Regions from separate parts of the Staphylococcus massiliensis genome, predicted to be linked through region 2. Evidence: riboswitches for the same ligand, from Rfam matches in the RefSeq annotation. Region 2 holds a riboswitch; the other holds the start of a gene.
The links. A riboswitch is a leader RNA that binds a small molecule or an ion and turns the genes downstream of it on or off. The one in region 2 is predicted to bind FMN.

Region 1 (5,684 bases), 320 kb from region 2:
GGCGAGCTAGCACTTACATTCAACAAGATGAGTTCTGAAATACGTTCACACATTAGCACGATTACGTCTGCTAAGCACGTTAGAGACACGTTAATCGAATCTATGATTGAAGGTGTGCTTGGCATTAATGCGAAGAAAGATATCATTTTATCGAATAAACTCGCACATTCCATCTTACTTCAAATGACTGAAGACGATGAACGTCGATTTAATGCGCAAATCGATGACACATTTGAGTCTGAAGAAGTGACGTTTAAAGAATATGAAATGTTCCAACGTTATTATGTTGTCATTATGAGCTTCATCGAGAACATCGATCACAGCAATGAGTGCGGCATCGTAGTTATTATTCGTGATATGACGAATGAGCATAATCTTGACCAATTGAAAAAGGACTTTATAGCTAATGTCTCACATGAGCTGCGTACCCCAATTTCATTGCTACAAGGTTATACTGAGGCCATCGTCGACGGTATTGTAAGCGAACCAAATGAAATACGTGATTCGTTATCTGTTGTGTTAGATGAGTCTAAACGACTGAATCGCTTAGTGAATGAGCTCTTAAATGTGGCGAAAATGGACGCTGAAGGGTTATCTATGGATATCACGAAACAACCAATAGATGTGCTTGCAGATAAAATCGACATGAAGTATCAACAACAAATTGATCAACTTGGTCTTAAGATGAACATCGATATCGAAGCGAACATGGACGATTGGTATTACGATATTGATCGCATGGATCAAGTCGTGACGAACCTATTAGATAACGCGACACGTTATACAGAGCCTGGTGATACGATAACGATTACAGCCTTTGAAGATTCATCAAATTATGTACTTTCAATTGCCGACACAGGTGCAGGTATTTCACCTGAACATTTACCGTTAGTGTTCGATCGTTTCTACAAGGTTGACGCTTCACGTAAACGTGGTAAACAAGGTACAGGGCTAGGACTCTTTATTTGTAGAATGATTATTGAAGAACATGGTGGTCAAATTACGGCTGACAGTAAGTATGGCCAAGGTACAACATTTAAAATCATCTTGCCTAAACAACCTAAATCAATACAAAATAATCAATCATAAAATCATATTGTCTTTAACTAAAGATTGATTTAATATATAAAATAATAAATGCTTTATTTCGAATGTAACTAGTTTAAAGATAATAACGTTTGTCTAGGGATAATACTTGTTAATTTGTGTTATTACCTAACTTAATCTTATTTCGTAAATAATTTCCTAACAGCTGACTCCTAGGGGTGGGGTCCCCGGCAAAGAAATTTGCGTAAGCAAATTATCAAGCTATACAAGCCGGGGCTTAAGCGTGGTACAAAGTAGCAATGCTACTTTGTAAGTCCAACTAGCAAACTGGAAGTTTGAGTTGGACTTTAGAGACTACAGGCTCAGGCCACGCCCCAGGAAAGCATGCTGTTTAAGGAAATTATTAAGAATTTTATAACTTACAACCAAATCAAATAATAAATTCATCTTCGGGGTCGGGTGCAATTCCCAACCGGCAGTAAATTAAGCCTGCGACCTGCATAATCTAATTATGTGGCTGATCTAGTGAAATTCTAGAGCCGACAGTAAAGTCTGGATGGGAGAAGATGGAGGTTATTTCGCATGCATTTTAACCTCCTATTCTTACGAGATGAATGGGAGGCTAATTATGGAAAAGAACCAAACACGTAAACTTATTATGATTGGCATGTTAAGTGCGATAGCGTTTGTACTCATGTTTATTAAATTCCCGCTACCGTTCTTACCGCCTTATTTAACAATTGACTTTAGTGATGTACCAGCACTCATCGCGACATTCACTTTTGGTCCGCTTGCTGGCATATTAGTGGAATTTATCAAAAACGTATTAAACTTTTTAATTAATATGGGTGACCCAGTTGGTCCCGTCGCAAACTTCTTGGCAGGCAGTACGTTAATCCTAGTCGCGTATCTCATATATAAAAAGAAACGCTCTATGAAGTCATTAGTATCAGGCTTAATCGTTGGTACGGTTATGATGACACTTGTATTAAGTATCTTAAATTACTTTGTATTGTTGCCATTATACGGTTACATCATGAACTTAGGCGACGTTGTAAAGAATTTAAAAGTAATTATCGCAGCTGGAATTATTCCATTTAATTTAATTAAAGGTATACTCGTTTCACTCGTTTTCTTACTTCTATTCAAACGTTTGAAACCATTCCTTAAAAAATACGAATCATAGTGGCTAGATTATAATAAAAATTTCTCAAACAGCATGCTTTCCTGGGGCGTGGCCTGAGCTTGTAGTCTCAGAACGCACGCTTCTCCCCTAGAAGTCAGCTGGTTGAGAAATTTTACCTAAACCTAAATAATTATTTAACTTATAATCTATAAACTATGTAACATATAACAAAAGAGCTAGGACGCACATAGAGAATCTCTTCCTCTAAAGCGTTCTAGCTCTTTTAATTAGGTTAATGTCGTACCGACCAATCAACCTTATTCATATTTTAATGCGTCACCATCGAATGGTTTATCTTCAACTTTGATTGAATCTGTTGGACAACCTTCGAATGCATCATCCATATCTTCGTATAATTCTTCAGGAATTTCAGCCGTACCTTGGTTATCGTCTAGTGTTACGTATGCGATACCCTCGTCATCGTAATCATATATATCAGGCGCAGCAGCACCACAAGCGCCGCATGCGATACATGTATCCATGTCAACTATAGTATATTTAGCCATTATTTTCGCCTCCTTTTAAAAAAATGCTAAACTAACTTATAATACATATAATATTTTAGTCATTGTACTTATAATTTTCAATACTTTCGTTTCAACAGAATAAGGAGTTATATCATGGAAAGAGCCGTCCAAATTTTAAAACAACGTACATTTAATTATAAGACTGAAAAAAGTATCTTTAATATTATCACAGGTAAAAAATCTCATCAAACGTTTTTCGATGCGTGTATACAAGATACACTTCCTTTATATCAAAGTATGCCGAATCTCAATAGCCAAACGTTTCTACAATTGTTACAAAGTTCTGACAATACGTCTGACTCGCTACCGAAATTGTTTGGTCACACGTATATGAGTATGCGCGATACGTTTACAACCATTCAATTACTTGTTCAAGTTGTATCGCAATATATTAGCGATAATGCGAAGTACTTACCCATTACGTCTAATCTTAATATCCAACAGAAGGTCAAAGGGCTTTTCAAGGAGATGAAAGAAGAGGAGACGATATCACAACTTGAAGACGAGTTGATGACCTTATTTGAAGTTTTAGAATCTGAGCTTGAGGTACCGCTCTTGCATTATTATTTAGACGGGTATGATGAGCATGCGTACACGAGGCAGCAGGTGAGTTTAATCACGTCCTTGTCACTTAAAGAAGTGTGGTTTCATGAACTCATAGCACTTCATCATTTAGTTAAGGCCATTTCAAACCAGGATACGTATCCTTTATTGAGTCGTTGTGTCGAGAAGCCGACGCTCTTGCATCAAACCTTTACGACGTATCAGCAGCTATTGAAAGAACCTGATGTGAAGATTGAGGACATGGCGGCGCGTAAAAACGTTAAACCAAACACAATTGAAGATCACATCCTCGAACTCTTTATTAAAGGTTATCTCCATGACTTTAGACCCTATGTACCGAGTGAAGGTTATGCTAATTTAAAGGCCGCTTTTTTAAAAGCCCCAAACCAACGACTTAAATATTTTAAGGAAGCATTCCCAGACTGGTCGTACTTTCAAATTAAAATGGCATTTGTGAAAGTGAGAAAGGAGGTATATGATGCATCTCGAAAATGAATTACGTCGTTACTTTGGCTTTGAACATTTTAAGCCAGGTCAAGAAGCGATTATTGAAAATGTGATAAAGGATACGCATACGCTAGGTGTACTACCAACTGGTAGTGGTAAGAGTTTATGTTATCAGTTGCCGACGTACATCAAACAAAAACCAACGCTCATTATATCGCCATTAATTTCACTCATGGATGACCAAGTTGCGCAGATGAAGATGAACGGTGAAGAACGCGTTATTCAAATTCATTCAGGTTTATCAGAAAGTGAGCGTTACCAGCATTTAAAGCGACTACATTCGAGTCGATTTATCTACATGAGTCCTGAATTCTTGTTGCAACCTCATAATTTAAGACGTATTGAAAATATTGACTTTGGCTTAATCGTGCTTGATGAGGCGCACTGTATTTCAGAGTGGGGCTATGACTTTCGACCGCACTATGTATTAATACAGAAGGCGATCAAACGCTTTAAAAATGCGACGATTTTAGCGCTAACTGCGACAAAGCCACCTTATTTAGCTCAAGATTTAGAGCGCGTACTTGGTCTTGAACTCAATGAAATTATGACGACGATGAACCGCGACAATATCATGTTAAGCCACCGTAATTGTTGTGACCAAGAGGAAAAGATGGAATGGTTAACAAAGCAACTTTCGGAATCAGGACCAACAATAGTTTATGTCTCGTCGAAGAAAATGTGTCATGAAATTGCGAAACGTATTTATGAAGCTGGTTACTTAACGGGTATTTACCATGCTGACTTATCCTATGAGGAACGTTTTACTGTGCAACAACAGTTTTTAGCTAACGATATTTCAATTATAGTTGCGACAAGTGCGTTCGGTATGGGAATTAATAAGAAAGACATTCGAACAATTATTCACTTTCACTTACCAGCTAACCCTGCGAACTACTTACAAGAAATCGGTCGTGCAGGTCGTGATGGCGGTTTAAGCCAAGCAATCAGTTTATATCAACCGGACGATTACTATTTACTTGAAACGTTAATCTTTAGCGATATGATTACGTCAGCCGATATCGAGCAATTTGAGTTAGGTACACAGTTACCTGAACCTAAGCACGATCAACTTTCATTATTAAGCGAGAACTTTTCAATTAGGGAATTAAAACATATCTTTGAGACGACTAATTTAAGAAAAGAAGAAGCTTTGATGAAAATGATGGAATATACACGTCTTAATTCTTGTCGAAGAACGTATTTACTTTCTTACTTTAATGATCAATGTGAGCAAGCTGAGTACTGTTGTGAAAACTGTGATAACATCATTCCGATACAAGCATTCAATCGCAAAAAGGTTCTCATGCAGTATAAATATAGTGACAAATTAAAAAGTCTATTTCTTAAATAGCTTTTGCTTTTAATAACAATTCAAAGTGGATATAATACAGGTATCATCTTTAGTTTTTTCAAATTTTTTTATTATTTCTAATTGAACAACCATTCTTTAGGGTAAAAGACTACAAATACATATGAAAGGGTGAAACTATTGTCTAGAGATAATTTCAAGGACGATTTCGAACGCAATCGTCAAGCAATTAATCCAGAAGACACTAACCACGACTTAGATCGCGGTGAAGACAAAGGATTTAATGACTCATTTAATAACAATGAACAACCTTACCCACCACGAGGTGCACAAAGAAGACAACGCAGAAGAGATACTGCAACACGAAACAATCAAAACGACAAACAAGAATTCGAAGATGGCAGAAACGAACATCACGATGACCGTCGTGTCGAAGATAAACACTTAGATCGCGACAATCGTGACAATGAACGTTTCGATGATGACCGTCATGTGGAAGATCATCATGATGATAAACAATCTAAAGGTAAAAAAGCAGGAT
Region 2 (5,684 bases):
TCATTATTTCAACTATCGTTATTTCAAATTACAACTTATGCTTCAGGTAAACTTTTTAATAAGTTTGCCATTTCAATAGCACCTGTTGCAGCTTCAGCACCTTTATTACCAGCTTTCGTACCTGCGCGTTCTACTGCTTGTTCAATTGTCTCAGTTGTAATAACACCGAAGATAACTGGCGTATCAGTTGATTGGTTCGCATGAGAAACACCTTTCGCAACTTCATTACATACGTAGTCGTAATGCGTTGTTGCACCACGAATGACACAGCCTAACGTAATTACTGCATCATATTTATTACTTTTAGCTAATTTTTTCGCTACGAGTGGAATTTCGAATGCACCTGGTACATAAGCGACATCAATGTCATCTTCTTTAACATCATGACGCACTAATGTATCTTTAGCACCATCAAGTAAGCGACCCGTAATAAAATCGTTAAAACGGCTAACCACGATTGCTACTTTTAATCCACTACCTGTTAATTTACCTTCAAAATTCATCTAAATGACCTCCTAAATTAAATGTCCCATTTTTTCTTTTTTTGTAATTAAATACTCATGATTATGTTCATTGTGCTTTGTTACTAATTCAATTCTCGAATTAATATTTATGTCATAGGCTTCTAAACCAGTAAACTTATCAGGATTGTTACTTAATAAATTAACCGATTTAATACCTAAGTGACGAAGGATTTGGGCAGCTACACCGTATTCTCTTAAATCCGCTTCAAAGCCTAAAGCTTCATTAGCTGACACTGTATCATGTCCTTCTTCGATGAGCTTGTATGCTTTAAGTTTATTCATTAAACCAATGCCACGGCCTTCTTGAGAGAGATAAATGATGGCGCCTCCGTGTTCATTAATATACGACATCGCTGCTTCAAGTTGGTCGCCGCAATCACAGCGTTCACTATGGAAGATATCTCCCGTTACGCAAGACGAATGAATACGGACATTTTCAACTTCTCTTAAATCCCCTTTACTAATGACAACATGTTCTTGATTATCAATTATAGAAGTAAAGCCATACATTTCAAATTCGCCAAATTTAGTAGGCATTTTAACTTTAGCTTCTTCTTGAATTAAAGCGTCATATTTTTTACGATACTTAATTAAGTCTGTGATGGTAATCATTTTTAACTGATGCGTTTCTTTAAACTTTTGTAGGTCCTCGCCTTTAGCCATCGTGCCATCCTCATTCATGATTTCACAAATAACACCTGCTGGCTTAGCACCTGATAAACGCGCTAAATCTACACATGCCTCGGTATGACCTTCTCTTTCAATCACACCACGGTCTTTTGCAATCAATGGAAATAAGTGACCAGGTTGATGAAAGTCTACAGCTTCGGATGCATCATCAATTAATGCTCGAGCTGTTAATGTGCGTTCGTGTGCACTGATACCTGTAGTCGTAGATTTATGGTCTATACTAGCTGTAAAGTTAGTCCCATATACATCCCTGTTATTTTGTACCATTGGATTTAAATGAAGTGACTCAGCTATTTTACGTGATATCGGTGTGCAAATTAATCCTCTACCATTTTTAGCCATAAAATTAATCGTATCGTCTTTCATATATTCAGTGACAGCAAGTAAGTCACCTTCATTTTCACGATCTTCATTATCAAGAACGATAACCATGTTGCCCGCTTTCAAGGAAGCAATCGCTTCGTCTATTGTGTCAAATTTCATTCTCATACACCTCAGAAACCATATTTTAATAATTTTTCTTTAGTTAGTTCTGAACCTTTTTGTTGAGATAACTTTTCTACATACTTGAAAAGCATATCCGTTTCTAAATGCACAGGATCGCCAGTTGATTTGTCTTTTAAAATAGTGGCTTTACGCGTTTCAGGAATTAAATGAATTTCAAAATAAGTTTGAGTTAATTTAAAGATTGTTAAACTTATACCATCGACCGCTATGGCACCTTGTTGCACCATCTGATTTAAAAGTTTCTCATCGCATTTAATGGTGTAAATCCATTCGTTCTCTGACGCTTTAATACTTGCAATCGTCCCTTGTCCATCAACGTGTCCTTGAACAAAATGACCACCTAAGCGTCCGGTCGCAAGTAGCGCACGCTCTAGGTTCACGCGGTCACCTTGTTTCAATTTGGCGATATACGTAATCGATTCTGTACCTTGAATCATATCGACAGTAAAACTTTCATTTGTAAAAGACGTCACAGTTAAGCACGTCCCATTTACACTAATAGAATCACCGATATGCATATCTTCAAGGATTTTATCACAGCCTATTGTTATCTCAACGACAGGACCACTTTTATTCATACGTTTTATTTCACCGACTTCTTCGATAATACCGGTAAACATACGTATCACTTCCTTTTTAAAGTGAGTTTGACATTATCATCCAACATTTGGGTATTCATAATTTGAAATTGAGGTGTTTGGTCAAGTGGATTCACATTATCAGTCTGATAAAACTGATATTGACCAGTTCCACCTATGAGTTTCGGGGCATAATAAAGAATGAATTGATTGGTAAATGAAGAAGTAAGAAATTGTGAGGATACATTAGGGCCCGCTTCAACAAGCACACGACCAATGCCTCTTTCGAAAAGCACATTCAAGATCTGTTCTACTTCACATTTAGGTAAATATATAATTTCTATATGTTCATATGGCGATTTCAAGTTTTCATTCTCAGTAATAATAGTTACTGGATGAGTTGGATCTTGGTAAATTTGCTGGTCGAATTGGATATCACTTTTACGCGATAAAATAAATCGCTTAGGATTTTTACCCTCTTCAATACGTGTCGTTAAAGTTGGGTCATCCGCTAAGACAGTTTGGTGACCTGTTAATATCGCATCATGTTCATGACGTAATCTAAAGACATCTTGTTTAACTTTCTTGTTCGTAATCCACTTACTCTCACCATGGTCATTCGCTTGTTTACCGTCTAGCGAGCATGACACTTTTACCGTAACAATTGGCTTTTGTTGAGATTTAGATTTGAAGAAACTGTCATACAATCGATGCGCTCGATCACTTGGACGATACGTCACATCAATCCCGTGGTCCTCAAGTACATCGTGACCTGTTTTCTCAAGAGAAACGTCTTTGGTCGCATAAACGACCTTTGTAATACCAGCCTCGATAATCTTAAGCGCACATGGAGGCGTACTACCATAGTGTGAACAAGGCTCTAAAGACACATATATCGTCGCACCTTTACAGCGTTCAGAGGCCATATGTATCGCTTGAACTTCAGCATGGGCTTCACCTTGTTTCAAATGGCTACCGATTCCGACAATATTGCCATCTTTAACAACAACCGCGCCTACAGGTGGATTTTGACCTGTTTGACCGTCTACCATTTCTGCCAATGAAATCGCATATTCTAAATAATTCGTCATGTTATCACCTCATAAAAAAACACCCGACGTATAACAGGTGATGGTTTGAAAAGTATAACAAAGTAAGCCTTTCATTCTATAAAAAGGCACACTTAATACAATGCTACAATGAGCATCTTCATTCTTTCTCCCATCCAGACTTTAACTGTCGGCTCTAGATTCTCACTAGATCAGCCACATAAAGATTATGCAGGTCGCAGGCTTAACTTACTGCCGGTTAGGAATTTCACCTTGCCCCGAAAGAATTCTATTCAATTATATTTAAACCCTATTAGGTGATAAATCAGAAATATTCTGATATCAATATCATACCTTATTCATAGGTTATTTACAATTCTAAAATATCATCACGTTAAACAATAAAAAGGTTACGACGATTGTAACCGCCGCAACCTTTTAAAATTATTTATCTTATTTCTTTTTCTTATCTTTCTTTTTACTGTCTTTCTTAGACGCTTTCTTCTTATCGTCTTTTGATTTCTCTTTTTTCTTTTTGTGTTTCTTATCTTTCTTCTTGTCTTTCTTGTCTTGTTCTAAGTCGTCATCTTTACGCGACTTTTTACTTTTCACTTTTTCGTCTTTTTCAGATTTTTTCTTTTTAGCTTTCTTTTTCTCTTTTTTCTTAGATTTGTCATCTTTAGATTTTGACTCAGAAACTTTCTCTTTAACGTCTACTGTTTTGTATAAGGATTCAACAGCGGTTCTTACTTGTTGTAGGATCATTGTCACACTATTACGTTGGTAGTTCACACCATTCGTTAACTGACCAATCACTCTAAAGTCACTTAGCGTTCCGTATTTAGAACTAATGACCTCATTCGTAGCTGGTACAATTTGTACACCGCCCATTGGATGTGGTTGAACAATTTGGCGGTTATAAATGTCTTGAACGAGCGCGTCATCACTATCTAACTCATCTAAATGCGTCTTTGGACCCGTCGCATTAATTAAGACATCATAGCGAACTTCATCTCGAACGCCTTTATATTTGATTCTAAACTTACCATAATAATGTCTTACATTCTCGACACCTTTTTTAATAGACAGTCGACCCATTTGAATTTCATCGATTAATAACTTAGCTGTAGACGTAGGCATAGGGTTCGCATTGTCTTTTAAATAACCATTATATTCAGTGTGAAATAATTTTTGATCCTCTTTCGATAAACTATTCCAAATCCAATTCATATTTTCTTTAATTTCTTCAATCAAGCTTTGGAAAAGCCCTACCTCATCTGCGTGTCTTAAGTCGTAGTTTAAGTCACGCACTGGATTACCCTGTTTACGGTGTAGTAATTTTTTAAGCGGAATACCTAATGTATCACATTCTTTCTTAAATAAATCTAAAACTTCATTTAAAGGTACGACGCCAAAGTTCTTAAGTTTAAGTTTTTGGAAGTTGTCTTGTGTTAAATGTTGTAATTCAATATCATATTTTGTTCCACGTACACTAGGTAATTTACCTCCGCGACTCGCAATCGTAACTGGCATTTTGTCATGATGCTTTAACACATAACGTACAACGTCAATACTCGCTAAACCAGTTCCAATTACAGCTACACGGTCTCTATCTTTAACGTCATCAAGCGTTGAGATTGTTGGATATGGCGACGGAATAAAACCTTTTTTCCCTTTTAAATTGTAAGGATCTTTGTATGATAGTGAACCAACCGTAAAGAACACATAATCGTATTGCTTACATAAACTGTGATCGTTATTCGTACAAACATTATAAATAATTGCCTTTAGCGATTTATCTTCTTCAATAAATATTTGAGTGACTTCTTCTTCTACTATATTAATATTTTTGTAAGTTTCAGTTATTTCGCTTAAATAATGTCTCATATATTGACCGAATAAATAGCGTGGTAAGTAAGTGGCATCCCCATATTTTTGTTCGGTTTTATTTTCGTACCATTCGCGAAATTCGTACGGGTTCTCTAAGTTTAAAGACATTTGGTCAGCCGGTAAATTAATTAAAAGTTCTTCGCTATCATTTTGGAAAGGCACACCCTGCCCCATATTGCGAGAATTATCATAAACATCAATTTCTATATCTTCAAATTTATCGTACTTCACCATTTCTCTAAGAATACTGACGCCTGCAGTACCTGTCCCAATAACGGCTACCTTCATATATATCATTCCTTTATAAGCTTTTTCGTTTTTTATTTACGTTTATTATAATACCAAACGTTCATTCACATTATTTATACCCTTTTCAAAAGCATTCAAATTCAGAATTTCAAATATCTTACATTGATTCTGAATTTAAGATATAGTAAAATTACAAA

Region 1: it holds a riboswitch for FMN, as region 2 does, so the genes downstream of both, ACF3N8_RS08190 (ECF transporter S component) here and ribD (bifunctional diaminohydroxyphosphoribosylaminopyrimidine deaminase/5-amino-6-(5-phosphoribosylamino)uracil reductase RibD) in region 2, are expected to answer to the same signal.

Annotation. Positions count from the first base shown of each region.
Region 1 covers NZ_CP171119.1:1,675,042-1,680,725, forward strand. The annotation lists gene ACF3N8_RS08185 (ATP-binding protein) at 1-1,089, shown strand, start outside; FMN riboswitch at 1,489-1,619, shown strand; gene ACF3N8_RS08190 (ECF transporter S component) at 1,676-2,233, shown strand; gene ACF3N8_RS08195 (ferredoxin) at 2,491-2,739, opposite strand; gene ACF3N8_RS08200 (helix-turn-helix domain-containing protein) at 2,854-3,819, shown strand; gene ACF3N8_RS08205 (ATP-dependent DNA helicase RecQ) at 3,803-5,185, shown strand; gene ACF3N8_RS08210 (LysM peptidoglycan-binding domain-containing protein) at 5,315-5,684, shown strand, end outside.
Region 2 covers NZ_CP171119.1:1,355,137-1,360,820, reverse strand. The annotation lists gene ribE (6,7-dimethyl-8-ribityllumazine synthase) at 36-503, opposite strand; gene ACF3N8_RS06685 (bifunctional 3,4-dihydroxy-2-butanone-4-phosphate synthase/GTP cyclohydrolase II) at 516-1,697, opposite strand; gene ribE (riboflavin synthase) at 1,709-2,341, opposite strand; gene ribD (bifunctional diaminohydroxyphosphoribosylaminopyrimidine deaminase/5-amino-6-(5-phosphoribosylamino)uracil reductase RibD) at 2,347-3,390, opposite strand; FMN riboswitch at 3,509-3,638, opposite strand; gene ACF3N8_RS06670 (FAD/NAD(P)-binding protein) at 3,802-5,526, opposite strand.